DNA from 3 places in the Pseudoalteromonas sp. SS15 genome. Region 1 is predicted to be linked to each of the others. Evidence: predicted binding sites of a transcription regulator. Region 1 holds the regulator's gene; each other region holds the start of a gene.

Region 1 (8,356 bases):
CGCAATAGACTCAGTGCAACCAATGGACCTAAACTGTCTTCAGCGCCGTACCCCACCAAAACGGTATAACCTTGTAAAGCCAGTACCATACCGATGAATAAGCCCGAAACCATGATAATCAATAATGATTGATGACCTACCATGTAAAGCTGCTTAATTAACAGCGGCGTGCCTTTTTTAAAATTAGGCATGCTGAGTAGGGCGCCCAATAACATACGTGTTGCACGCCCTAATGAGGCAAAACGGCTCAGTGTTTTATGGCCTAGTGCTTGTAAAAAATCCATTATTGCTGGGCTCCTAGTAACAATTCATCTTCGTAAGGGGCAGCTTTAAAGTGGAAAGGCACTGGACCGTCTGATAACCCTTTTAAGAATTGCTGCACCAGTGGCGAACTATGTTGCAACATCTGTTCTGGCGTACCCGTGCCAATCACGCCTTGCTCAGCAATAATCACCACATGATCAGCAATACTCAGTACTTCTGTTACATCATGCGTTACGATTAAAGAAGACAAACCTAACACTTGATTAAGCGACTTGATCAGGCGTACTAACACGCCCATTGAAATTGGGTCTTGTCCAGCAAACGGTTCATCGTACATGATGAGCTCAGGATCTAAGGCTATTGAGCGTGCTAGTGCTGCACGCCTTGCCATACCACCAGATAATTCTGACGGCATTAAATCTCTGGCACCACGAAGGCCAACAGCTTGAAGCTTCATAAGTACAACAAGGCGAATTAGCTCTTCACTTAACTGCGTATGTTCTCTAAGAGGAAAAGCGATATTGTCGAATACTGACATATCAGTGAAAAGCGCGCCGCTTTGAAAAAGCATGCTCATTTTCGTACGGGCTTCGTAAAGCTCAGCACGGGTCATACCCGGTACACTTTGCCCTTCAAATGTAATATCGCCATTATCTGGCTTTAATTGACCGCCAATAAGGCGCAACATAGTGGTTTTACCAATACCACTCGGGCCCATAATTGCGGTTATCTTCCCCTTTGGTACCGAGAAACTCATGTTCTTATAGATGGTCCTATCACCTCTGGAGAAAGTTACATCCTTGATTTCGATAATTGATTGCGACAAGTCGCGCTCCACATTCTGGTTCACCAATTTGCATATCATACTTTTTTTTGGTTTTAGTGTGAAAAGAGAATTCGTAAAATTTTGTAAGCGATAGATACAGCTCTGCTTTAGTAATAGCTCACTTCTATGAATAAAGCTTTTTACCTAGCGTTTTGTTTATACTTTTTTTTATGCTTTTGATACTATTTGCCGCAATTTTGTTTTCGTTGTTGGCATATTCTTTTTATGATTTTATCTTTCATCATTTTGATACTTGGTTTTGCCGCGTTAGTTTGGAGTGCGGACCGATTTGTCTTTGGCGCGGCAGCATTGGCAAGAAATTTCGGTGTACCGACATTAATCGTAGGTTTAACTATAGTAGCAATGGGCTCATCGGCTCCGGAAATGATGGTTGCAGCGCAAGCTGCTTTTGCAGATAAAACAGATACCGCAGTGGGTAATGCGGTGGGCTCGAACATCGCCAATATATTACTGGTATTAGGTATTACCGCACTATTGCGCCCACTTTCTGTTGGCTCTGGTATCTTAAAACGCGAAATGCCATTACTTGTAATTGTGTCTTTAGGTGCTTGGTTCATCGTCAGTGACAATCACTTTAGTCGCACTGAAGGCCTTGTTTTATTTGCTGGCTTTATCACTTTTCTCGCAACCTTACTCATTTTAACCAAACGCTCAGGCAACCAAGACGATGATCCTTTAGTTGCTGAAGCATGTGATGAAGTACCAAATGATGTACCAACCAACAAAGCTATTTTATGGTTAGTCGTGGGTATGATCATGCTTCCTATTAGCTCAGGTTACCTTATTGATGCTGCCGTTGATATTGCCAAATATTTTGGTATGAGTGACTTATTAATCGGCCTGACAATCATTGCGGTTGGTACCAGTCTTCCTGAACTCGCAGCCTGTATTGCTGGCGTACTTAAAAACGAAGACGACCTAGCAATGGGTAACATCATTGGCTCAAATATTTTTAATATTCTCGCAGTGCTTTCTATAGCGGGGATCTTAAACCCAGCAGATATCGATGCAAACATCGCACAACGCGACATTTACATTATGCTAGGCGCGACGTTCATCTTAATCGCGATGAGCCTAAGCCTCAAAGGCACTCGCCGCATCAACCGCGTTGAAGGGGGCCTACTTCTTGCCGCGTTCATCGGGTACATGTATTACATTATTTAGTTGTTGGAGTGCACATGACTGCTGAACAATTTACTAAAACAGCTTTAAATGTCATCGATATTGAAAAACAAGCCATCGATGAAATTGCAAAATATATTGATGCAAGCTTTGTTGAAGCATGCCAAGCTGTTTTTGACTGTCAGGGCAGAACCATCGTCATTGGTATGGGTAAATCTGGACACATAGGTAACAAAATAGCTGCAACGCTGGCCAGTACAGGCACTCCCGCTTTTTTTGTTCACCCAGGTGAAGCAAGCCATGGTGACCTGGGTATGATCACCAAAGACGATGTGGTTTTATTGATCTCAAACTCAGGAGAGACCAGCGAAGTCGTTAATATTATTCCTGTTATAAAGCGCATTGGTGCAAAAACCATTGCCATGACTGGCAACCCTAATTCTTCAATGGCTAACCTTTCTGATATTCATTTATGTATCGCGGTCTCGAAAGAAGCCTGCCCATTGGGATTAGCACCAACAGCGAGTACGACGGCCACACTGGTCATGGGTGATGCACTTGCCGTTGCTCTACTAGAAGCACGTGGCTTTACTGCCGATGATTTTGCACTTTCCCACCCTGGCGGTTCACTCGGTCGACGTTTATTGCTGACCTTAGATGACATCATGCATCAAGGTGAGCAAATGCCAATCATTGAAACAGGCAAACTTATTAAAGATGCGTTATTCGAAATCTCGAGCAAAGGCTTAGGCATGACTGCGATCGTCGATGAGCAAGGAATTTTGGCCGGCATTTTTACCGACGGTGACTTACGTCGTATTATTGAACAAAAACTCGATTTGCACAGTGCAAAAATTGATGATGCAATGACAGTCAAATGTACAACAGCAAATGCTGATATGCTCGCAGCTGAGGCGTTAAACATCATGGAAAACAAACGCATTAATGGTTTAATTGTGGTTGATGAAACTAATCGCCCAATTGGCGCTCTGAACATGCAAGACTTATTAAAAGCAGGAGTCATTTAAATGCAATTTGCCGACTTATATCAGCCAATCAGCGAAGATGTAGTGTCTAGAGCGAAGCAAATTAAGTTGCTTATTTGTGATATTGACGGCGTATTCTCTGACGGCCGTATTTACCTTGGCAATAATGGCGAAGAATTAAAGGCCTTCAACACCAAAGATGGCTTTGGCATAAAAGCACTTATCAATGCTGGAGTTGAAGTTGCCGTGATCACCGGTCGCCATTCACAGATTGTTCAGCAACGTATGACTAGCTTAACAGTAAAGCATATTTACCAAGGGCAAGAAGACAAGTTGCAAGCCTACGAAGCGCTAAAAGCTAACCTGAACCTGACAGATGTCGAGATTGCTTATATTGGTGACGATGGTCCCGATTTGCCTGTCATGGAGCAAGTAGGCTTTGCAGTGGCCGTAAATGATGCTCACCCTATCATTCGCAACCTTTCACACTACACGACTTTACTGCCCGGTGGATTTGGCGCTGTAAGAGAATTAACTGACTTACTCATGCTGTGCCAGGGTCATACACTCGGCACATCAGGAACAAGCGCATGACGGTCAACCGCGTCATATTATTAATTATTTTTGCACTGACCATGTATTGGATATGGTCACCGTATTTTGATCAGCCTAAAAAGCAAAGTGCCAGCGAAGAAGAGAGCATCGCCACCCCAGATTATGTTGCTACAGATCTAAAGCAAACCAAATATTCTGAAGCCGGCATACGAAATTACCTAGTTGAAGCGAATAAAATGGAGCTCTATCAGCAACTCGGGTTTAGCCATTTTACCTCGCCGACATTCACCCTGTTTAATGGCCCACAAAATTGGCAACTTTCGGCCAATGAAGCCACTTTATATGAAAATAATATGCTGATTTTAGAGGGAGATGTTAAAGCCCTAAATCTAACTGAAGGTGCTATGATAAGCCAAATCAGCGCAGACCATATTCAAGTAGATATTATTCAGCGCAGCATGCGCTCAGATCTACCCGTAGAAATTGTGGGCCCTCATTTAAATATAAAAGGGCAAGGCCTCAATGCCGACCTCAATACTGAAATTATTGAGCTCATTAACCATACGCGAACCATTTATTATGACCAATAAACTACTTCTTTCACTGCTACTACTCGGCTTTTCTAACTTTGCTTTGGCTGAAACAGCACCTATGTCACAAGTATCAATTAAAGCAGGTAAGCAGCAAGCACAATTAAAGACAAACATTGGTATCTTTGAAGAAAATGTTGAAATCATTCATGGCAACCGTGAAATTTATGCAGACAGATTGGAAGTACATCAGCGTGAAGAGCTCGGTGAGAACAAGCAGCTTTTAGTCGCAACAGGCAAACCAGCTCGCTTTATCGAAAAGCAGCCTGATGGCTCAGTATTAAGTGCCAGCGCAGAAGAAGTCAGGTATGACGTTGCAAATCGACTGCTTACCATCAAAGGCAAAGCAGAAATCAATCAAGCAGGTCAAGTTATCAAGGCTGAAGCAATTATTTATGACATCGAGAAGCAACTGATCAGTGCCGAGCAAAATGAACAAAACAAACAACGTGTACACACGATTTTAGTGCCAGAGAAAAAGGCATCAAAGTCTAACCCTGAACAAGGTCAATGAGCATGAGTGTGTTAACTGCCACAGCCTTAGCAAAAAGCTATAAAGGCCGCCAAGTCGTAAAAAATGTCAGTTTGAGTGTGGAAGCTGGGAGCATTGTTGGTCTTCTCGGTCCAAATGGCGCAGGTAAAACCACCAGTTTTTACATGATCGTTGGTCTTGTGCCTAGCGATAAAGGTAAAGTCACCATAGATGATAAAGATATCACTTTGCTACCTATGCACAGTAGAGCACGCATGGGCATTGGTTATCTGCCTCAAGAGTCTTCCATCTTCAGAAAGTTAACTGTTTATCAAAACTTAATGGCAATTTTAGAGACGCGCAAAGACCTCAATAAAGTACAAAGAGAGCAAACTTTAGACGACTTACTGGATGAGTTTAATATTCAACATATTCGGGACAGTCAGGGCATGGCTTTATCAGGTGGTGAGCGTCGCCGAGTTGAAATTGCTCGCGCTTTAGCCGCAAACCCTAAATTTATTCTTTTAGATGAGCCTTTTGCTGGCGTTGATCCGATTTCGGTGTTAGATATAAAGAAAATTGTTGAGCATTTAAAAAACCGCGGCATTGGTGTTCTCATTACAGATCATAACGTAAGAGAAACCCTTGATGTTTGTGAGAAAGCTTATATTGTTTCACATGGTGAATTAATCGCGTCAGGTACGCCTGAATCAGTTTTAGCTGATCAAACCGTGAGAGACGTCTACCTAGGTGAACAATTCCGTCTATAGTTAAAGCAAGACATAATCCAAATAACAAAAAGGATTGTTAGAAATACATGAGGCAATCGCTACAGCTGCGCATGGGGCAGCAACTAACCATGACACCACAATTGCAACAAGCAATTCGCTTGCTGCAATTGAGCACACTAGATCTACAGCAAGAGATCCAAGAAGCGCTGGATAGCAACCCTTTACTCGAAGTAGATGAATCGGAATTAGAGCCAAATACTGATGGCAATGATTCAGACAAAGCGACCAAAGACACTGATGCTAGCGAGCAACTCTCTAATTCTGCTGATGATGGTCACGGTGATGAACCGACCAGCGATTACGAACTCGATAGCGATGCCGCACTGAGTAAAGACACGGTCAGTGACGATCTCGCTATGGATGTGACATGGGACGAGTACATGAGTGCAGCACCGAGCACCAGTAGCGGCCCAATGCCTGAAGACGAAACTGTTTATCAGGGTGAGACCACTGAAACATTACACGAATATTTAATGTGGCAATTAGAACTCACGCCATTCAGTCCAACCGATAAAGCCATTGCCGTTGCCATTGTTGAAGCCGTTGATGATGCAGGCTTACTTACTGTTAGTACCGAAGAACTCCTAGAAAGTATTAATGAAGGCAATGACGAAGAGTTAATTGAACTCGATGAAGTAGAAGCTGTATTAAAGCGTATTCAACTCTTTGACCCTGTTGGTATTGCAGCTCGCTCATTACAAGAATGCTTATGCATTCAACTCAATCAGTTTGATGCAGACACGCCTTTTATAGCTGAAACAAAAATGGTGTTAAGCGAGCATATTGATCTATTGGCCAGCCGTGATTACCGCACCATCATGAAAAAGACCAAGCTCAAAGAGCCTGAGTTAAAAGAAGTGATGACTCTCATTCACAGCCTTAACCCTAAACCTGCCGCCAGCATTATTCGTGAAGAATCTGAGTATGTTATTCCTGATGTGTCGGTGAAAAAAGTAAAAGGTCGCTGGGTTGTTGAGCTAAACCCTGAATGTATGCCTAAAATTAGGGTTAATGATCATTATGCGGCAATGTCACGCTCAGTAAAATCAAGCACTGACAGCCAATTCATTCGCTCTCACCTACAAGAAGCAAAATGGTTTATTAAGAGCTTAGAAAGCCGTAATGACACTTTAATGAAAGTTACCAATTGCATTGTGCAACAACAACAGGCATTCTTTGAACATGGACCTGAGGCAATGAAGCCTATGGTTTTGAATGATGTTGCTGAGATGGTCGAGATGCACGAGTCTACCATTTCTCGTGTCACCACTCAGAAGTACATGCATACACCCCGTGGCATTTTTGAGTTGAAGTACTTCTTCTCAAGCCACGTAAGCACTGAAAACGGAGGTGAATGCTCATCGACTGCGATTAGAGCATTGATCAAAAAGCTAATTGCTGCAGAAAATACCGCTAAGCCATTGAGCGACAGCAAAATTGCAGATATATTGGCAGAACAGGGAATCAAAGTGGCACGTCGTACAATTGCAAAATACCGCGAGTCACTCTCTATTCCACCGTCAAATCAGCGTAAGAGCTTGATTTAAGACGTAAACCAAGAGAAGGAAAATGCTTATGCAACTAAATTTAACTGGTCGTCACGTAGAAATTACAGATTCATTAAGAGACTATGTAAACACGAAGTTTGCAAAGCTAGAAAGGCATTTTGATCACATTAATAACGTTCACGTGATCTTAGATGTTGAGAAGCTGGTACAAAAAGCCGAAGCTACCGTTCATTTAAATGGCGGTGAAATTTTCGCTTCAGATGAACACTCTGATATGTACGCAGCCATTGATAAACTCGTTGATAAACTCGATCGCCAAGTTATCAAACACAAAGAGAAATTAACTCGACACTAACCATGAAACTTAGCTCGATTATCAACAAGGACTGCAGTAAAGCTGCGGTCCTTTTTAATAGCAAAAAACGTGCGCTTGAGTACATCAGTGAATTAGCGAGCCAACACCTTCCAGAACATAACGCCCACGAAATATTAGATGCATTCCTAACGCGAGAAAAGTTAGGCAGTACAGGCATAGGCAAAGGTATTGCTATTCCTCATGGCCGCCTAGCAGGCATTGATACTATTTTTGCTATTTTAGTGACCAATCAAAGCGGTATTGATTTTGACGCAATAGACAACCGACCTGTCGATATTCTCTTGGCAATGCTTGTACCTGAAGGTAATAATGCAGAACATCTAAAGACCTTAGCTGCAATTGCTGATAAACTAAACAACAAAGAGTTTTGTAAGCAGCTTCGTCATGCAAAAGACGATGACGCACTCTATCAACTTATTGCACTTCAAGATTAATTAACAGAGAGGAATCCATGGAACTGATCATCATTAGTGGTCGCTCAGGGTCGGGCAAGTCCGTTGCCTTAAGGGTATTGGAAGACCTTGGTTATTATTGTGTTGATAATATTCCAGTAAATCTCCTACCATCTTTGGTCAGAAGTGTTTCTGATAACTATGACAAGATAGCCGTCAGTATCGACGTTCGTAACCTGCCAAAAGAGCAACAAGAATTTAATGATATTCTTGAATACTTACCAGGCTTTGCAAATCCCACGCTGTTCTATTTAGACAGTGATGACCAAGCACTGATCAAACGCTTTTCAGAAACGCGCCGATTACATCCGCTTTCTTTAAATAACCTGCCGCTTGATTTAGCAATTAAAGAAGAAAAGAAGTTACTCGATGTATTAATCACACGAGCTGATG
Region 2 (8,356 bases), on a different contig from region 1:
AGTAAAGCGTGTGATCTATTACTAACCACAAAATGTGATTAGTAATTTTTCAAGCACTAGGCTTTTAAGTTTTTAACCAACTCAGAGTTTTCACTTATCACACCACCATCTTGTCCATAAGTAACAGAAGTGGGGGCACCGATTAATATATTTTTAAGCTCTTTAACTGCAAGCTGGGCCTGATGTGCTGCCTGTGCATTAACCTCATTTTGCTTCTTACACTTAAGTAGTAAAGAATTTACAGATTCTGTTAAAGGTTTAATTTGTTCAGTTTTAAAAATATCTTGGTTAAAACCCGAAAGTTCTTTATCTAACTTTTGGATGTTATTAAGAAGAGTAAGTTTCTCACGAGCAATGTCTTTTAAGCCATTGCCTTTTTTGCTAGCAAGGCATGCTAGCTCTGCATCTAAAAGCTGGGTCAAAGCATTAAGGTGCTGTAATTGGTTTTCTAATTTATGATGACAAAGGTTTATTTGATCATCCATACACGTCAAACTCAAACGCCGCAATATTCTTAGCTAACTTTTCAGCATCAACCTGGTATTTACCTTCACTGATTGCATTTTTTAGCTCCTCAACTTTTTTACTGTCAAAAGAAGGCGCTTGTTGCGCTTTTTCTTGCAAACTTTTTAGTTGTTGTGCTTGTGGAGTTAAACTCACAGAGTCTGTTGCAGCCTTTTGAGGGGCTTTTGCTGTTTCAGTTGCCACGTTTGCGTCAGACTTTTGTAAATCAGTTTTTTGTTGCTTAATATTATTAAGCGCTGTGTTCGGCTGAGATTGCCCTTTTACATTATTAACCATGATAATTGACCCAAAAATTACTCATGCCTATCTATCGACCTGTTCGCTTATAACTTTAGTAAAAAATTAAATATTAACCTCAACAGATTCTACATCTTTTACTCTTGCGGAGATAGTTTTTCCAGACTTTTGATTTCTAACTCTTATTTGTTCACCAACATTTCCATCTTGAAGTGCCACGCCAGTTGTTTTTATTGTTAAGGTGCGAGTTTTAGCATAAATTGTCACATTGTCGCCTTTGCAAACCATACAGATATGATGGAGCCCAATGGCTGTGCCTGCTCTAATTACTCTTTTACTTCTACTACCAACCAGATACTGCTCAGTATCTAAATTGCTGGCCCTGACAAAGTGTTTAGGTTTGAACTCAATGCTGATAGATTCGCTAGTAATTAGCTCTCCTTTGTTAATGGCCTGAGTCGTAACGATCACAGGATGAAGTTCTTCAATTCGTACATGTACGAACTGAGTCCAGCCAGACATATCATCACATTTCACTTTTACAGTAACTTGTCGGTTAAAAGGCGGTATGGCATTGGTTGAATATGATAGAGGTGTCTCACACGCACGTTCAGACAACCGAGCATCTAATGGTAACGCTTTAATGTTTGTTTTGATATTAGGGCTTAGCTCAATTTGTTGAGTAATAAACCTTTCAGCCCCCATTTCTAAGTTGGTGTTCGTATAAATTTGTGCTTGGCTCATGTAGCTGGCTAGAAAACAAGCCATTGCACAAAAAATCTCATATGATTTGGTTTTTTTTAACAAACTCATGATGTTTCGACTATGCTTATCTGGAGAAACAAGGTATAAAGATTTTGCGTGAAATACCATATTCCTTCAAGGTACTTCTATGATTAGTAGCCTTTAAAGCGTATGATATTACCAAGATGACCGATATGTAGGAGATTGAAATGGCAGGTGTTTTAGACTCTGTAAACCAGCGTACTCAGTTGGTTGGGCAAAACCGCCTAGAGTTGCTACTTTTTCGACTGAGAGGTCGTCAAAGATTTGGCATCAATGTATTTAAAGTTAGAGAAGTGCTTCAGTGTCCGCCCCTCACCAGTATGCCGAAATCAAACTCTTACATACGCGGCGTTGCCCATATTCGTGGTCAAACTATTTCAGTTATCGACATGTCTTTAGCTGTGGGTGGTCCACCAATCGAAAACATTAAAGACTGTTTTATTATCATTGCTGAATACAACCGTTCAGTACAGGGCTTTTTGGTCGGTGCGGTTGAAAGAATCGTTAATATGAACTGGGAAAAAATTATGCCGCCACCAGATGGTGCGGGTAGGTACTCCTATTTAACGGCAGTGACAGAAATTGAAAACGAACTAGTCGAGATACTAGACGTAGAAAAAATTCTCAACGAAATATGCCCTGTTAATACTGAAGTCAGCGAAGACATAGTGTCTGATGGCGAGATGCAAAAAGACCTTGGTGAGCGAATTGTATTTATCGCAGATGACTCTGCAGTTGCAAGAAATCAAGTCAAGCGTGCTTTGGAGCCATTAGGTGTTCAAACAGAATTAGCAAAAAATGGCAAAGAAGCTTTAATTAGGCTAAAAGAGATTGCAGAAGTTGATTGTCAAAATGACATAACTGAGCGTGTAGGCCTGCTTATTTCAGATGTAGAAATGCCTGAAATGGATGGCTATACGCTAACTGCTGAAATTAAAGCAGATCCAAAATTAGCCCCTTTGCATGTAATCTTACACACTTCACTAAGTGGGGTGTTTAATCAGGCTATGATTGAAAAAGTTGGCGCTGATGATTTTATTGCAAAGTTTAACCCTGATGAGTTAGCAACAGCGGTTAAAAAATGGGTTCATTGTGATTAGATAACGGCGGTAGTATCTTGGAAAATAAAAACCTTCAACAAGGCGAATATGACCAGTTCAGAACCTTCCTAGAGCAGCAATGCGGGATTGTTCTTGGAGATAATAAACTTTATTTGGTAAAAAGCCGTTTAGCTCCCTTGATGGCTCGCTTTGGAGTGGATTCTCTTTCTGCGCTTGTCGCTAAAACATTGAGTCCACATGAGCGTCAGCTAAGAGCTGCTGTTGTCGATGCCATGACCACAAATGAAACTCTCTGGTTTAGAGATACTTATCCTTTTGAGTTGTTAAAGAGTAAAATTTACCCAGAATTGAAAGATACCCGCAGGGGCTTAAAAATCTGGTCAGCTGCAAGCTCTTCAGGTCAGGAGCCATACTCTATTGCTATGGCGACACAGGAGTATCAATCTCAAAACCCAGGTGCTCTGAAAATGGGTGTGCAAATTGTCGGGACTGACATATCAAATACCATGCTCGATATGTGTAAAAATGCGGAGTACGACTCATTGGCTTTGGCACGAGGGTTGTCAGTTGAACGTCGTCAAAAGTTTTTTCAAGACAGTGGCAACGGTATGGCGCGAGTTGTTGATCCAATAAAGAGAATGGTTAATTTTAGGCACCTTAACTTGCTTGATTCCTACTCTTTGATGGGGAAATTTGATGTTATCTTTTGCAGAAACGTACTTATTTACTTTTCGCCAGAAGTCAAAGCTAAAATTATTGCACAGTTTGCTCAGGCTCTGAATCCTAGAGGGTATTTGTTCTTAGGGGCATCCGAGTCTATGGCTGGGCTCAGTGATGAATTCGAAATGATCCGATGTAATCCGGGGATTATTTACCGTAAAAAAACATAATAAATACTGAGCGGCAACCTATTTGCCGCTTTTTTTATATCTTAATAATTTCGCTTCAAATCTTTCTATCTATATATCTCTCATCTAACTTATTGAAATTATTCATTTTTATTTTGGCCCGCTTATTGCTTTAACTCCGTAGAGTCAAATTTTTGGAGTCGTGTCATGGCAATTAGTTTTGATAAAGCACTTGGGGTTCATCAGCATACTATGTTGATACGTTCACAACGTGCAGAGATGTTAGCAAGTAATATTGCGAACGCAGACACACCAGGATACAAAGCAAAAGATATCGACTTTGCTCAGGCATTCAAAGCGGCAAAGTCGTCTCAGCAACGTGGCAACATGATGCAAAGAACAGACAGCAAACATTTACATGGTGGCAGTCAGTTAAATAGTAGTGTTGAGCTATTTCGTAATCCAAATCAAGCAGATACAGGTGATGGTAACTCAGTTGATATACAAGTGGAACGAAACTTGTATGTACAAAACGCATTAGAGTATCAGGCAAGTTTGCAATTTTTATCTGGCAAGTTTAAAGGGTTAAAGAAAGCCCTTGGTAGTCAAGGAGCATAATTATGAGCTTATATAATGTTTTTGATATAGCTGGCTCAGGAATGAGTGCTCAAAATATTCGATTGAATACCACTGCGAGTAATATTTCAAATGCCAATAGTATCAGTTCTAGCCAAGATAAAGTTTATCGAGCGCGACACCCTGTATTTGCAGCTGAACTGACCAAAGCGTCTGAGGCACATGATCCAAGCCAGCTAAATGCGTCGGTAGGAGTGAAAGTGCTAGGCATCGTAGAGAGTGATAAGCCATTACAGGTTGAGTACAACCCTAATCACCCTAGTGCTGATAAAGACGGGTACATCTATAAACCAAACGTGAATGTAGTAGAAGAAATGGCAAACATGATCTCTGCTTCACGTTCGTACCAAACCAATGTCCAAGTCGCTGATGCAGCCAAGCAAATGCTCAGCAAAACTTTATTACTTGGTCAGCGCTAGTGGGAGTATAGCCGATGAGTAACGATATTAATGCCGCATCTTCATATATGGATTCGTTACGTTGGTCTGAGCAAAATAAAACAACGCAGAGCGATAAGAAAAACGACGCATTGACGCAAGAAGATTTCTTTTCGTTACTTACTCAACAATTGTCTTATCAAGATCCGAGTAAACCTGCTGACAATGACCAAATGATTTCGCAGATGACGAATTTTACGATGGCCGAAGGTATTTCCGGTTTAAATGAAAAGTTTGATTTGTTGTCAGCCTCAATGACCTCTAACTCGGCATTACAGGCGTCTACGCTAGTCGGCAAAAAAGCGCTATTAGAATCGGATTCAATAGACTTTGGTGATGACCAATTAGCTAAAGGCTCTATTATAGCTCAAAATCCTGTAGAGAAATTAACGGTCAGTATATTTGATGATAAAGGTCAGCTGGTTCGTCAAATGGATATGGGGGCACAAAAAGCTGGTGCAATCCGCTTTGAATGGGATGGTAAAAACGGTGACGGAGAAACCATGCCAGCAGGTAATTACAAAATTAAGGCTGAGGGTAGTTTGAATGGTGAATATACCAGTTTACCCATGGCCACATTTAAGAATATAGACAGTGTTAACGTAAACGGTGCTAACGGCATCATAGTTAATACGAGCTCTGGCGCAGTGAAATTATCAGACGTCGCAGAGATAGCATAGATTTTAAGTACTTAAGTAAATTTAAGTGAAAGAGGTGAAAACATGAGTTTCAATATTGCATTAACAGGATTGGCTGCGGCACAAAAAGACTTAGATGTCACAGCAAACAACATTGCTAACGTTAACACGACAGGTTTTAAAGAGTCTCGAGCAGAATTTGCTGATGTATACGCATCATCTGTATTTAGCTCAGGTAAAACAAAAAATGGTGACGGTGCACAAACCACCATGGTAGCTCAGCAGTTTCACCAAGGTTCGCTTAAGTTTACTCAAAACTCGCTAGATTTAGCGATCACGGGTGAAGGTTACTTCGCAATGAGTGAAGATATCGCTTCGCAAGATTATACCTACACACGTGCAGGTGCATTTAAACTTAATAAAGACAATTTTGTAACAGATGCCGCAGGTAATTATCTTCAAGGTTTTCCCGTTGACCCTGGTACAGGTAATACAACTTCATTAAGTTTGAGTACTGCGTCACCTATTCAAATTCCTGACGCATCAGGTTCTCCGCGTCATACATCTAATGTATACAGTTCAATGAACTTAGACTCTAGAGCTGGTGTACCGTCGACAACCACTTTTGATCCAGGTGATAGTACAAGCTACAACTCATCAACATCGACGACAATTTATGATTCGTTAGGTGAGCCACATGTGATCCAGTTCTTCTTTGTAAAACAAGATCCTGCCACTGCAGATAACTCTTGGAATGTGTTTGCAACCATGGATGAGATCCCTATTGATATCAATGGTGAGGAAACCGCAACGGGTGCGCATACACCAATCGATACATTGCAATTTACAGCGGCAGGTCTGCCAGATGTAACAGCGCCAGAGACGACTTTCCCAGATATTAATATTCAGTCGACTGCGACAGATGGTTTGTCAGATCGTTTAACGAACGGTGCTCAGTTCCCAAATAACATTACAGTTAACTGGAGTGACGAAGCAAATACAGCTAATAAATTACCAACCCAGTATGCGAGCCGTTTTGAGGTGAAAGCGTTAGAACAAGATGGGGCAACTGTAGGTCGATTAGCAGGTATCGATATTGGGACTGACGGTAAGGTTGTTGCGTCATACTCCAATGGTGACACGTCTTTCCTTGGTCAAGTTGCCATGGTTCGATTCTCGAATTCTCAAGGTTTATCTCAGGTTGGTGGAACAGCTTGGAAGAAGAGCTTAACTTCAGGTGAGCCAATCGCAGGTGAACCAGGTTCAGGTACATTGGGTACAATTAACTCATCTGCCTTAGAGCAATCGAACGTTAACCTGACAAATGAGTTAGTAGACTTGATTAGTGCTCAGCGTAACTTCCAGGCTAACTCTCGTGCCTTAGAAGTTAACTCGACGTTACAGCAGAACATTCTACAGATCCGATAATCACTTAAACCCTCTTTCACAAAGGCCGCAACAGCGGCCTTTCTTTTCTTTTTTAAACGTCAAAACTAGATTGGCACTTTTATTGCTTTATTAGGTTTAAGATTAATTTTTAGGCCAATGTAATGGATAAAATGCTGTATATCGCAATGTCAGGCGCCAAACAAAGTTTGCGTGGTGTGGCATTAAAAGCGAATAACCTAGCCAATGCCAATACCACAGGCTTTAAAGCTGACTTTGCTCAAGCGCGTTCAATGCAAGCGTTTGGTGAAGGTTTACCAACACGGGTGTTTGCGATGCAAGAGCGTCCAGGCACCAATATGACTATGGGTGCTGTTGTTGAAACAGGCCGAGATTTAGACATCGCTGTAGACCAAAAATCTTGGATCAGTGTGTTAGATGCTTCTGGAGAAGAAGCGTACACAAAAGTCGGTACTTTAAACATTTCCACTGATGGTGCGTTAAGAACGAGTCACGGCCGTCAAGTTATTGGCGAAGGTGGTCCAATTATTTTACCTGTGCCTGTTGATAAGGTGGTGTTTAGTGACGATGGCTCAATTCAAGTTCGTCCTCAAGGAGCTCCGGCTAACTTTTTAGAAGTAGTTGATAGATTGAAAATTATCGAGGCTGATAACAGTAAATTACAAAAGGGCAATGATGGTTTATTTCGTCCAAGAGAAGATGCGTTAGAAGATGGCTTTTGTGGTTTTTGTGACATATCGCCAACAGCTCGAGTTATGAGTGGCATGTTAGAGATGTCTAATGTCAATCCAGTGCATGAGATGACCGATATGATCAACCATCAACGTCAATTCGAAATGCAAATGAAATTAATGAAATCGGCAGAAGAAATGGACGAGAAACACGTTCAGCTTCTGCGTATTGTTTAATGAGTGAGGTATAAGTTATGAACCCAGCATTATGGATCAGTAAAACAGGCTTAGATGCCCAGCAAACTGATATTTCGGTTATCTCGAATAACCTCGCCAACGCCAGTACCGTTGGCTACAAAAAAAGCCGCGCGATTTTCGAAGATCTGCTTTATCAAAATATCAATCAGCCAGGTGGTCGCTCTTCACAAGATACCGAACTACCGTCAGGTTTGATGTTAGGTGCTGGTTCAAAGGTTGTTGCGAACCAAAAAAACTTCTCGCAAGGTAATATGCAAAGTACCGAAAACTCATTAGATTGGATGATCCAGGGCCCCGGCTTCTTTGAGATTCAAATGCCAGATGGCACGGTTGCTTATTCTCGAAATGGCCAATTCACTACAGACGAGAATGGTCGTGTTGTGACGTCAGGCGCAGGTTTTCCTGTTCAGCCAGAAATGAATGTACCAGACGATGCAAAGTCAATTAGCATCTCACAAGACGGTGAAGTGTCAGTAACGATAGCAGGACAAGCAGAAAATGTCGTTATTGGGCAGCTAGTGATCAGTGACTTTATCAACCCATCTGGTTTAGAGCCTATAGGTCAAAACCTTTATACAGAAACAGCAGTAAGTGGTGCGCCTGTTCAGGGCAACCCAAGTGTTGATGGTTTAGGTTCTATTGTGCAAGGTGCGCTTGAAACTTCAAACGTTAACGTGACCGAAGAGTTAGTGAACCTTATTGAAACTCAGCGTGTTTATGAAATGAACTCAAAAGTTATCTCAAAAGTTGATGAGATGCTGAGTTACATTAACCAGCAATTATAGTTCTGGAGGCTACTATGCGTATTGTAAGTTTTATCATTTTAGGCTCATTGTTTTTAACTGGGTGTGT
Region 3 (8,356 bases), on a different contig from region 1:
AAAAACGTCGTTAAAGACGATCCTTACTATGCGCCTATTTATCCAGAGCAACAAGCTGAGCAAATTGTCGCAACAGGTTCCCTTTTTAACCCAAACTTATCAAATGATTTATATGGAGATAAAAAGGCACTCCGTGTTGGCGATATTTTGACAGTGGTACTTCGCGAGACAACATCTGCGACAAAAGCGGCAAATACCACAACTGGTAAAGCGACCTCCGCATCGCTTGACCCTGTTGTAGGACTTGGCGGTGACAATATTAATATTGGCAGTCAAAGCCTGCAGTTTGGTATGAACTCAAGTAACTCTTTTTCAGGCGACAGCCAAGCAAATCAATCAAACAGTCTATTTGGTAATATTTCGGTGAACGTGATGCGCGTACTGCCGAATGGTAATTTGGTTGTTCGTGGTGAAAAGTGGTTAACACTCAACACGGGTGAAGAGTTTATGCGAATAGAGGGCATTATCCGAGCTGCGGATGTTAAGTCAGACAATACGGTAGAGTCGAACCGTATTGCTAATGCGCGCATTCAATATTCAGGTAAAGGCGATGGCCAAGAAGCGCAGAGTGCTGGTTGGTTAGCTAAATTCTTCTTAAGCACCTTGATGCCATTTTAAGGAACCATGATGAAAATGTTCAAAATAATGACAGTGGCTTTATTATTAATAATAAGCCAAGCAGCGCAAGCTGAACGAATTAAAGATGTCAGCATGGTCGAAGGTGTTCGCTCTAACCAGTTAGTGGGTTACGGCCTAGTAGTGGGTTTACCTGGCACAGGTGAACAATCTCGTTTTACAGAGCAAAGCTTTAAGGCCATGTTAAGTGGTTTTGGTATCACATTACCTGCTAATTTAAAGCCAAAAATTAAAAATGTGGCGGCAGTGGCGGTGCATGCAGAGTTGCCTCCATTTGTAAAACCCGGTCAGAATATTGATATTACAGTATCTTCAATAGGCAGCGCGGGTAGCTTAAGAGGAGGGACTTTACTGCAAACATTCCTAAAAGGAGTTGATGGTAATGTGTATGCCATTGCACAAGGCAGTTTAATCGTGGGTGGTTTAGGCGCTGAAGGGTTAGACGGAAGTAGAGTTGTTATCAATACTCCTACAGTTGGCCGAGTTCCAAACGGTGCGACAGTTGAGCGAGCGGTTGCAAGCCCTTTTACACAGGGTGACTTCATTACTTTTAATCTTAACCGTCCTGATTTTACAACAGCTAAACGTTTGGCTGACACTATTAATGATTTGGTTGGTCCTAATAGTGCAAAGCCAATGGATGCAGCATCTGTTCGTGTAATTGCACCACGAGACCCTTCACAGCGCGTTGCTTATTTATCGACACTTGAGAATTTAGAGTTTAAACCGGCAGACACCTCAGCCAAAATTATTGTGAATTCCCGTACAGGCACGATTGTGATTGGTAAAAATGTCAAATTGCAACCTGCTGCGATTACTCATGGTGGTCTAACAGTGACGATTTCTGAAGACCAAATGGTGTCTCAGCCACAACCTTTAGCAAATGGCGAAACGGTTGTTACCCGTCAAAGCATCGTCGATGTGAATCAAGACGACTCAAGGGCGTTTGTATTTAATCCAGGGGTGAGCTTAGATGATTTGGTCAGAGCGATTAATGAAGTAGGCGCTGCACCGGGGGATTTAATGGCTATCCTTGAAGCGTTAAAAGAGGCTGGTGCTATTAATGGTCAATTAGTCGTCATTTAGTGTTTTATTTATAATCAATTAGTTAGCCTCGCAATTGCGGGGCTTTTTTTTGGCTCGATTATTGCTTTGTTAGTGTATGACTAATTTAGTGTAATTGATGAGTATGAATACCAATCCGTTAGAAAAACAAAACTTCTTTGATTTAGGTGATCTAAATACACTTAGACAAGATGCGTTGAAAAGCGGTGGCGATCAACAAGCATCGAATGAAGCACTAAAAAAAGCAGCAGAACAGTTTGAATCTATTTTTACGCAAATGCTGATGAAAAGTATGCGTAAAGCCAATGAAGCAATGGAAGATAAAAACAGCCCATTTAATTCCAGTGGGGTGAAGTTCTTTCAAGAGATGCATGATCAACAGCTTTCTTTAGAGTTATCAAAAAAAGGTAGCCTTGGTTTAGCCGATCTCATTGTTAAACAGCTTTCACCAAATGTTGATGGCTATAAACCGTCATCTGTACTTCGTAATGATGCACAGTTACCGATGCAAAAGCCAACATCAGAGCAGCTCCCAGAGTTTATTCGTCGCCAACCTGAAGTAACGCCAGAGGTTGCTAAAGCAGAAAAAGCAGATGAACAACCTCGCTTTGACTCTCCAGAATCATTTATCAGTGAAATGTGGGAACACGCTAAAACAGCAGCACAGAAGATTGGTTTGAACCCAGCAGTAATGATTGCGCAAGCTGCACTTGAAACAGGCTGGGGTAAGCATGTTATCGCTAAACAAGATGGTGGCAGTAGCTTTAACTTATTCAATATCAAGGCAGATAGATCTTGGCAGGGTGAGCATGCCAAAAAAATGACATTAGAGTTCGAACAAGGTTTACCTGTGCAAAAGCAAGCTAGCTTTAGAGCTTATGAATCAATAAAAGACAGCATTAATGATTATGTCGACTTTCTTCAAAGCAATCCGCGTTATAGCCAAGCATTGAACAACACTGATAAGCCTGAGCAATATTTAGATGAACTTCAACAAGCTGGCTATGCCACAGATCCGAACTACGCAGAAAAAATAAAAAATGTCTTACAGCGAGGAGAATTTAAACAGATGTTAACGTCGCTAGTACGTCAAGGAGTTAACTAACATGTCTTTTGATTTAATGAATATTGGCTCTTCCGGTATTAGAGCAAGTACTGAGTTGTTGCAAACAACCAGTAAAAATATTGCAAACCTAAATACCGAAGGCTATGTTAGAGAGCGTACAGAACACGTGACGTTACGCAATGGCCAAATAGGCCGTGGTGAAACCGTTAGGTTACTGAATGAATTCGCGCAAAGACAATTAAATCGAGATATCTCAAATACCACATTTTATGAGCAGTTCGTTAACGAGGCTCAGCGAGTCGATTTACTATTTGCTGAAGAGTCGAATAGTTTAGCTAACAGTATTAACTCGCTATATAACAATCTTCAAGAGAGTATTAACCAGCCATCATCGTCAGTAACGCGTTCATTATTTTTTACTGATGCACAGAGTTACTTAGACCAAGCAGCACGCTTGTCTGACATAGTGTTAGACCAAAAGAATATTGTGAATGAACAGCTAGATATCTTCGCAGAGGATGCAAACACGTACATAGAGAAAATCTCTTCTTTGAATAAAGATATCTCATCTATGAATGCAGTAGATGATAAATCAGCGGCAAATGCGGTCTTTAATGAGCGAGATAAAGCAATTAAAGACCTAGCTGAATTGATGGATATTCAAGTGTTAGATGGCAAAAACGGTGAAAAGCTGGTTTTTGCAGGCACGGGTGAAGCACTTGTCATGGAGAATGGCGCATTTAGTGTCTTTGTGACCAATGGTGATCCAGATTTACAGTACAAAAAATTAGAGTTAGATGTTAGAGGTGCTGATGCTGTGCCTATGCAGATGGAATCAACGACCTTGAAAGGAAAGATAGGTGGTTTACTTGCATTCCGAGATGAGATCTTAATTCCTGCACAAAACAAGCTAGGGCAGATGACTGTTTCTTTAGCTGATGCAATGAATCAGCAAAATAGATTAGGTATGGATTTAAATGGTAATTTTGGCGGCGACATTTTTACCATTCCTAGTGTTGATGCGATGGGCTATCAAGCTAATACTGGAACAGCAAGCTTAACTGCGACACTTGAGCCTGGGCAAGGAATGTCATTACCTGCGACAGATTTTAGAGTGACATTTACCAGTGCAACAACGGTAGAGATTGCTGCAATCGATAACTATGGCAAAGTAGTTGGTACGCCTTCCACAGCGAACGTGACAGCAGGAAGAATTGATTCTTCAACGATAACCTCCGGTGAGGCTTTTGGATTACAGTTAGATTTAACCGGTGTGCCCGCAAACCAAGATCAGTTTGAAATTAAATTTAATGCTGATATTGCTACAACTATGACTCTAACAACAGGTCGTTCAGAAGATCTTGCTTTGGCTTCTCCAATTCGTATGGAGCGAGATTTAGGTAACCAAAGTACCGCGAACTTGAGTGCGGGTGTCGTTACAGACACCAGTGCTGCAGGTTTTAACGCAGGTCCTCCGCCAAGTCTGGCAAATGGGCCCATCTCAATCGTTAAAACGGCGAATACTGATGAATATGAGATAACAGACACAAGAACGGGAACAGCTGTAACATTTACAGCGCCTGCGCCAAGAGAAAATATTTTAGCGCAAGCAGCGCTGGTGGATCCGGTATTTGCAACGTATGGATTCGATTTTAATATCGAAGGGGTGCCACAAACAGGTGATAGCTTTACCGTCGAATTTAATACGGGTGGTTTTGACGACAATAGAAATGGCATGGCGCTACTCGATATCAAGAATAAAGGTATTGTAAGAGAAAATGTTGTTGCATCAGCGCTTGATGAGAACCATAAAACAGTGAATGCATCTTATACAGAATTAGTCACTGATATTGGTGTGAAAACAAACCAAGCGAGAACTAATTTGGTGGCCTTTGAAGCGCTATCGCAACAATCAGAGTCATGGTATGAGTCACTTTCAGGCGTGAACTTGGACGAAGAGGCATCGAACTTGCTTCGTTTTCAACAATCATATTCAGCGGCAGCACAGGTTATATCAGCGGCAAGAAATGTATTTGATACATTACTGAATGCTGCGAGGTAGACGTCATGAGATTATCGAATAATTTAATCTACAAACAAAATATCGGGAATGTACTTGATAAACAGCAAATGGTGATGGATGCTCAGCAAAGAGTGAACACACAAAAAAAGTTTTTAGGTGCTTCTGAAGATCCATCAGCATTCACAACAGCGCAGTTACTAACTGACCGTATTCAGATGAACGAGCAACACCAAAAGAATGCAATTTTGCTTAATGCCCGTCTGACAACAGAAGAAAGTGTTTTGAACAATATAAATGACACATTGTTCAGGGTTGAAATGTTAACTATCCAGGCGGGTAATGGCGCGCACAATGAAATCGATAGGCAAAGTATTGCATCCGAGTTGAAAGAAATTCAAAAATCAATGCTAAATCTGATGAACGCTCAGTCTGAAGATGGTCGTTATATTTTCTCTGGCTATCAAGATCAAACACAAACATATTTATACAACCCTGATACAGAAAAGTATGAGTATCAAGGCGATCAGGGCCTACACTCGATACCACTAGCTGAAAATGTAAGGATTGGCTCAAGTGACAACGGCTTTGAAGTGTTTGAGAATGTGGATGCGCGTCTAGATGTTGTGTCGTACAATGGTGCGGCAACTAGCACTGCAACTGGCACAGTATATGTCGAGAATCAAGATGAATTTGATTTATTCCATAAGGAAAACTTTGATCGTAGTCCCTCAGCGCCGGTTGGTGCTAATACATATAATGTTGTCATAACACCACCTGTATCTAACATTACCTCAAGTACATATGAAATCATGCGAAATGGTGTGCCATTAGTACCACCTATCACAGGTGATTTAGACGGTGAAACCATCCAATTTAATGGTCTAAAAATAGATATCCCTGAAGATCAAACGGGTCAATTTGACTTTGAGCTAGAGCCATTGGGTAAAGAAAACATTCTAAATACCATAGATCAACTTATTATTGGCCTAGAAGATGAAACACTCGACAACGATCAATACCGCCAGTACCTTGCGGACGCACTCGTGCAGGTGAAAAATTCGAGTGAGCAGATATCTTTTACTCAATCACGATTAGGTGGGCGTTTAAACGCACTTGAACGTGTGATGGACTCTAACGAATCATTAGATATCAATAATAAAGCTAGCCGTTCAGATTTAGTCGAGGTTGATATTGCGGAGGCAATAAGCGACTTAACTAAACATGAAACGGCTCTTCAAGCATCTCACGCGACATTTGGCCGTTTAGCGAATATGAGCTTACTCGATTATATTTAATCATCAAAAATACGATTGTTTTTAAAAATGCCAGTAGATAAATCTGCTGGCATTTTTTTGGTGCTTAAAAACGGAGTGTGGAATTGCTGTCAAAAAAGAGTTTATTGGCAGCTCTGTAGCTTGTAACACCTAAAGATAGTCAGGCTGCAATGCTAAAGAGTAAAGCTAATAAATCTATCTCCAGCGGCTACTTTCAACGCTAACTACGTTGAATTTACTTGCACTAGGCCAGCTATCGATGCGTAAATTCGCCTTGTGATCGCTAAAAGTCTCCGACTGCAGATTTGAAAAATACTCATCAATTCAATATGAATACATTAGTAAATCTCTTAACCAAAGCTCAGTTTAAAGTAAGTAATTCTATATTCCTGCTTTTAGAGTGCTTAATAAATATGGCTTTTAGCACCAAAAAGTAAATATTTAACTAGTTTAGCTTTAAACTGTTTATAGAAGCTTTTCCCTTAATTTGTATAACCACGAATAAGCCATGTAATCGGTCCTCACTATTTTTATAGCGTAAAGGGCACAAAAGAAACTTCACCTAATCTCTCCCATACATCAATAGAAATTAGAACAAGAGGCGGCAATGGCGGGCGGCAATTTTTTGTCACGGCTATTTTTTAAGCCTTTTATGAAAATTGAAACTTCAAAGCTTAATTTCAAGCTGTTGAAAAATATAGGTTTTAAATTTTATTTTATTTTATTTTTTTGTTGGAACGGTACTTGCTTTTTACTGAGCGTGTAAATAAAAATTCAGTGGTTTCAGCCATGTGATGTCCTGAACCACAACCTACGAAATACTTAGGAGATGGTATTATGGCTTTAAGTGTAAATACGAACGTTGCCTCATTAAACGGCCAACGTAATTTATCGAAGTCTAGTATGGCACTAGAGACGTCAATGCAGAGATTGTCATCAGGTTTGCGCATTAACAGCGCTAAAGATGATGCTGCAGGTCTACAGATTGCCAACAGACTTACATCACAAATTAACGGTTTAAATGTAGCACAGCGAAATGCAAACGATGGTATTTCGATGGCGCAAACGGCTGAAGGTGCGATGCAAGAATCAGCAAACATCTTACAGCGTATGCGTGATTTATCGCTTCAATCAGCGAATGGTTCAAATAGCGCGGATGACCGTGCTGCACTGCAAAAAGAAGTAAGTGCATTACAGCAAGAGCTAACTCGTATTGCGGAAACGACTAAATTCGGTGGTACAAGCTTGCTTGATGGTTCATTTGGTACAAAACAATTCCAGGTGGGTGCAAATGCAAACGAGACGATTAATGTTAGTCTAGGTAACATGTCAGCGGATGCGATTGGTGTCCATGAAATTACGGGTCCTGGAACTGCTTCTCCAAATAAGTCTCTTGGTGATGTACAAACAGTTGCTCTCGCCACAAACCATGGTACAACGGCAGATACATTAAACATCAATGGTGCAAATGTAACCGTAAATGCCGGTGATGGCGCTGCAACGATTGCAGATACAATCAATGCTACGGGTAATGGTGTAACAGCAGAAGCGAAGATTGATACAACCATTGCAGGTATTACATCAGCAAGTACGGGTGTAATTGAGATTAAGAAAGGTGGTGCCGCAGTAGATACTTATGATTTAAGTACTTATGGCGGTGATATGGAGCGTCTTGCTAAAGACATGCAGCAAGACGGTTATGATGCCATTTATGATGAAGATACAGGCATTAGTTTTAAAGCTACTGATATTGATGGTATCGATGTAACAGGTACTGATACCAGCGGTTTCACAATTGACGGTACTGCAATCACAACGGCTGCCAATGCGTTCAGTATGTCTGCTGAGCTAAATGTATCATCGGCTGATAAAATTGGTATTTCTGGTAACACTGCGAATGAACTATTCGGAACGGGTACCGCAGCGATTACATCAACAGGTGGTGCAAGTGCGCTGACTAGTGTTGAATCTATTGATATTTCCGGCGCGACATCGGACGGTGCACAAGACGCCATTAAAGCGATTGATGCGGCTTTGGCTCAGATTGATGAGCAACGTGCTGACTTGGGTGCGGTACAGAACCGATTTGGCCACACAATTTCTAACTTAGCAAATGTCGCTGAAAATGTGTCGGCGTCAAGGAGCCGTATTCAAGATACCGACTATGCCCTTGAGACCGCACAGCTTACTCGTAATCAGATTATGCAGCAGGCTGGTACTTCAATTCTGTCTCAGGCAAACCAGTTACCACAGGCAGCAATTAGCCTATTAGGTGGTTAATTAAGTTTTACC

The links. Region 1 encodes sigma-54, which starts transcription at its own class of promoters, with help from an activator protein. Its sites were predicted from a motif close to GTTGGCACGNNNNTNGNNT; they were not measured.
Region 2: the regulator sigma-54 is predicted to act here: its motif matches at 6,666-6,684, upstream of AAEU28_RS16025 (flagellar basal body rod protein FlgF).
Region 3: the regulator sigma-54 is predicted to act here: its motif matches at 1,771-1,789, upstream of flgJ (flagellar assembly peptidoglycan hydrolase FlgJ).

The regions. Positions count from the first base shown of each region.
Region 1 covers NZ_JBMMUD010000009.1:95,807-104,162, reverse strand. Annotated here, with positions in the region: gene mlaE (lipid asymmetry maintenance ABC transporter permease subunit MlaE) at 1-287, opposite strand, end outside; gene AAEU28_RS17340 (ATP-binding cassette domain-containing protein) at 284-1,090, opposite strand; gene AAEU28_RS17335 (calcium/sodium antiporter) at 1,316-2,275, shown strand; gene AAEU28_RS17330 (KpsF/GutQ family sugar-phosphate isomerase) at 2,290-3,261, shown strand; gene kdsC (3-deoxy-manno-octulosonate-8-phosphatase KdsC) at 3,262-3,813, shown strand; gene lptC (LPS export ABC transporter periplasmic protein LptC) at 3,810-4,364, shown strand; gene lptA (lipopolysaccharide transport periplasmic protein LptA) at 4,354-4,878, shown strand; gene lptB (LPS export ABC transporter ATP-binding protein) at 4,881-5,606, shown strand; gene AAEU28_RS17305 (RNA polymerase factor sigma-54) at 5,654-7,174, shown strand; gene hpf (ribosome hibernation promoting factor) at 7,203-7,490, shown strand; gene ptsN (PTS IIA-like nitrogen regulatory protein PtsN) at 7,493-7,945, shown strand; gene rapZ (RNase adapter RapZ) at 7,963-8,356, shown strand, end outside.
Region 2 covers NZ_JBMMUD010000008.1:16,189-24,544, forward strand. Annotated here, with positions in the region: gene AAEU28_RS15975 (LPP20 family lipoprotein) at 1-25, shown strand, start outside; gene flgN (flagellar export chaperone FlgN) at 57-485, opposite strand; gene flgM (flagellar biosynthesis anti-sigma factor FlgM) at 478-801, opposite strand; gene flgA (flagellar basal body P-ring formation chaperone FlgA) at 868-1,575, opposite strand; gene AAEU28_RS15995 (chemotaxis protein CheV) at 1,716-2,648, shown strand; gene AAEU28_RS16000 (CheR family methyltransferase) at 2,666-3,499, shown strand; gene flgB (flagellar basal body rod protein FlgB) at 3,665-4,075, shown strand; gene flgC (flagellar basal body rod protein FlgC) at 4,078-4,512, shown strand; gene AAEU28_RS16015 (flagellar hook assembly protein FlgD) at 4,527-5,210, shown strand; gene flgE (flagellar hook protein FlgE) at 5,253-6,596, shown strand; gene AAEU28_RS16025 (flagellar basal body rod protein FlgF) at 6,719-7,483, shown strand; gene flgG (flagellar basal-body rod protein FlgG) at 7,501-8,289, shown strand; gene flgH (flagellar basal body L-ring protein FlgH) at 8,304-8,356, shown strand, end outside.
Region 3 covers NZ_JBMMUD010000008.1:24,558-32,913, forward strand. Annotated here, with positions in the region: gene flgH (flagellar basal body L-ring protein FlgH) at 1-618, shown strand, start outside; gene AAEU28_RS16040 (flagellar basal body P-ring protein FlgI) at 628-1,722, shown strand; gene flgJ (flagellar assembly peptidoglycan hydrolase FlgJ) at 1,826-2,806, shown strand; gene AAEU28_RS16050 (FlgK family flagellar hook-associated protein) at 2,808-4,829, shown strand; gene flgL (flagellar hook-associated protein FlgL) at 4,835-6,085, shown strand; gene AAEU28_RS16060 (flagellin) at 6,902-8,344, shown strand.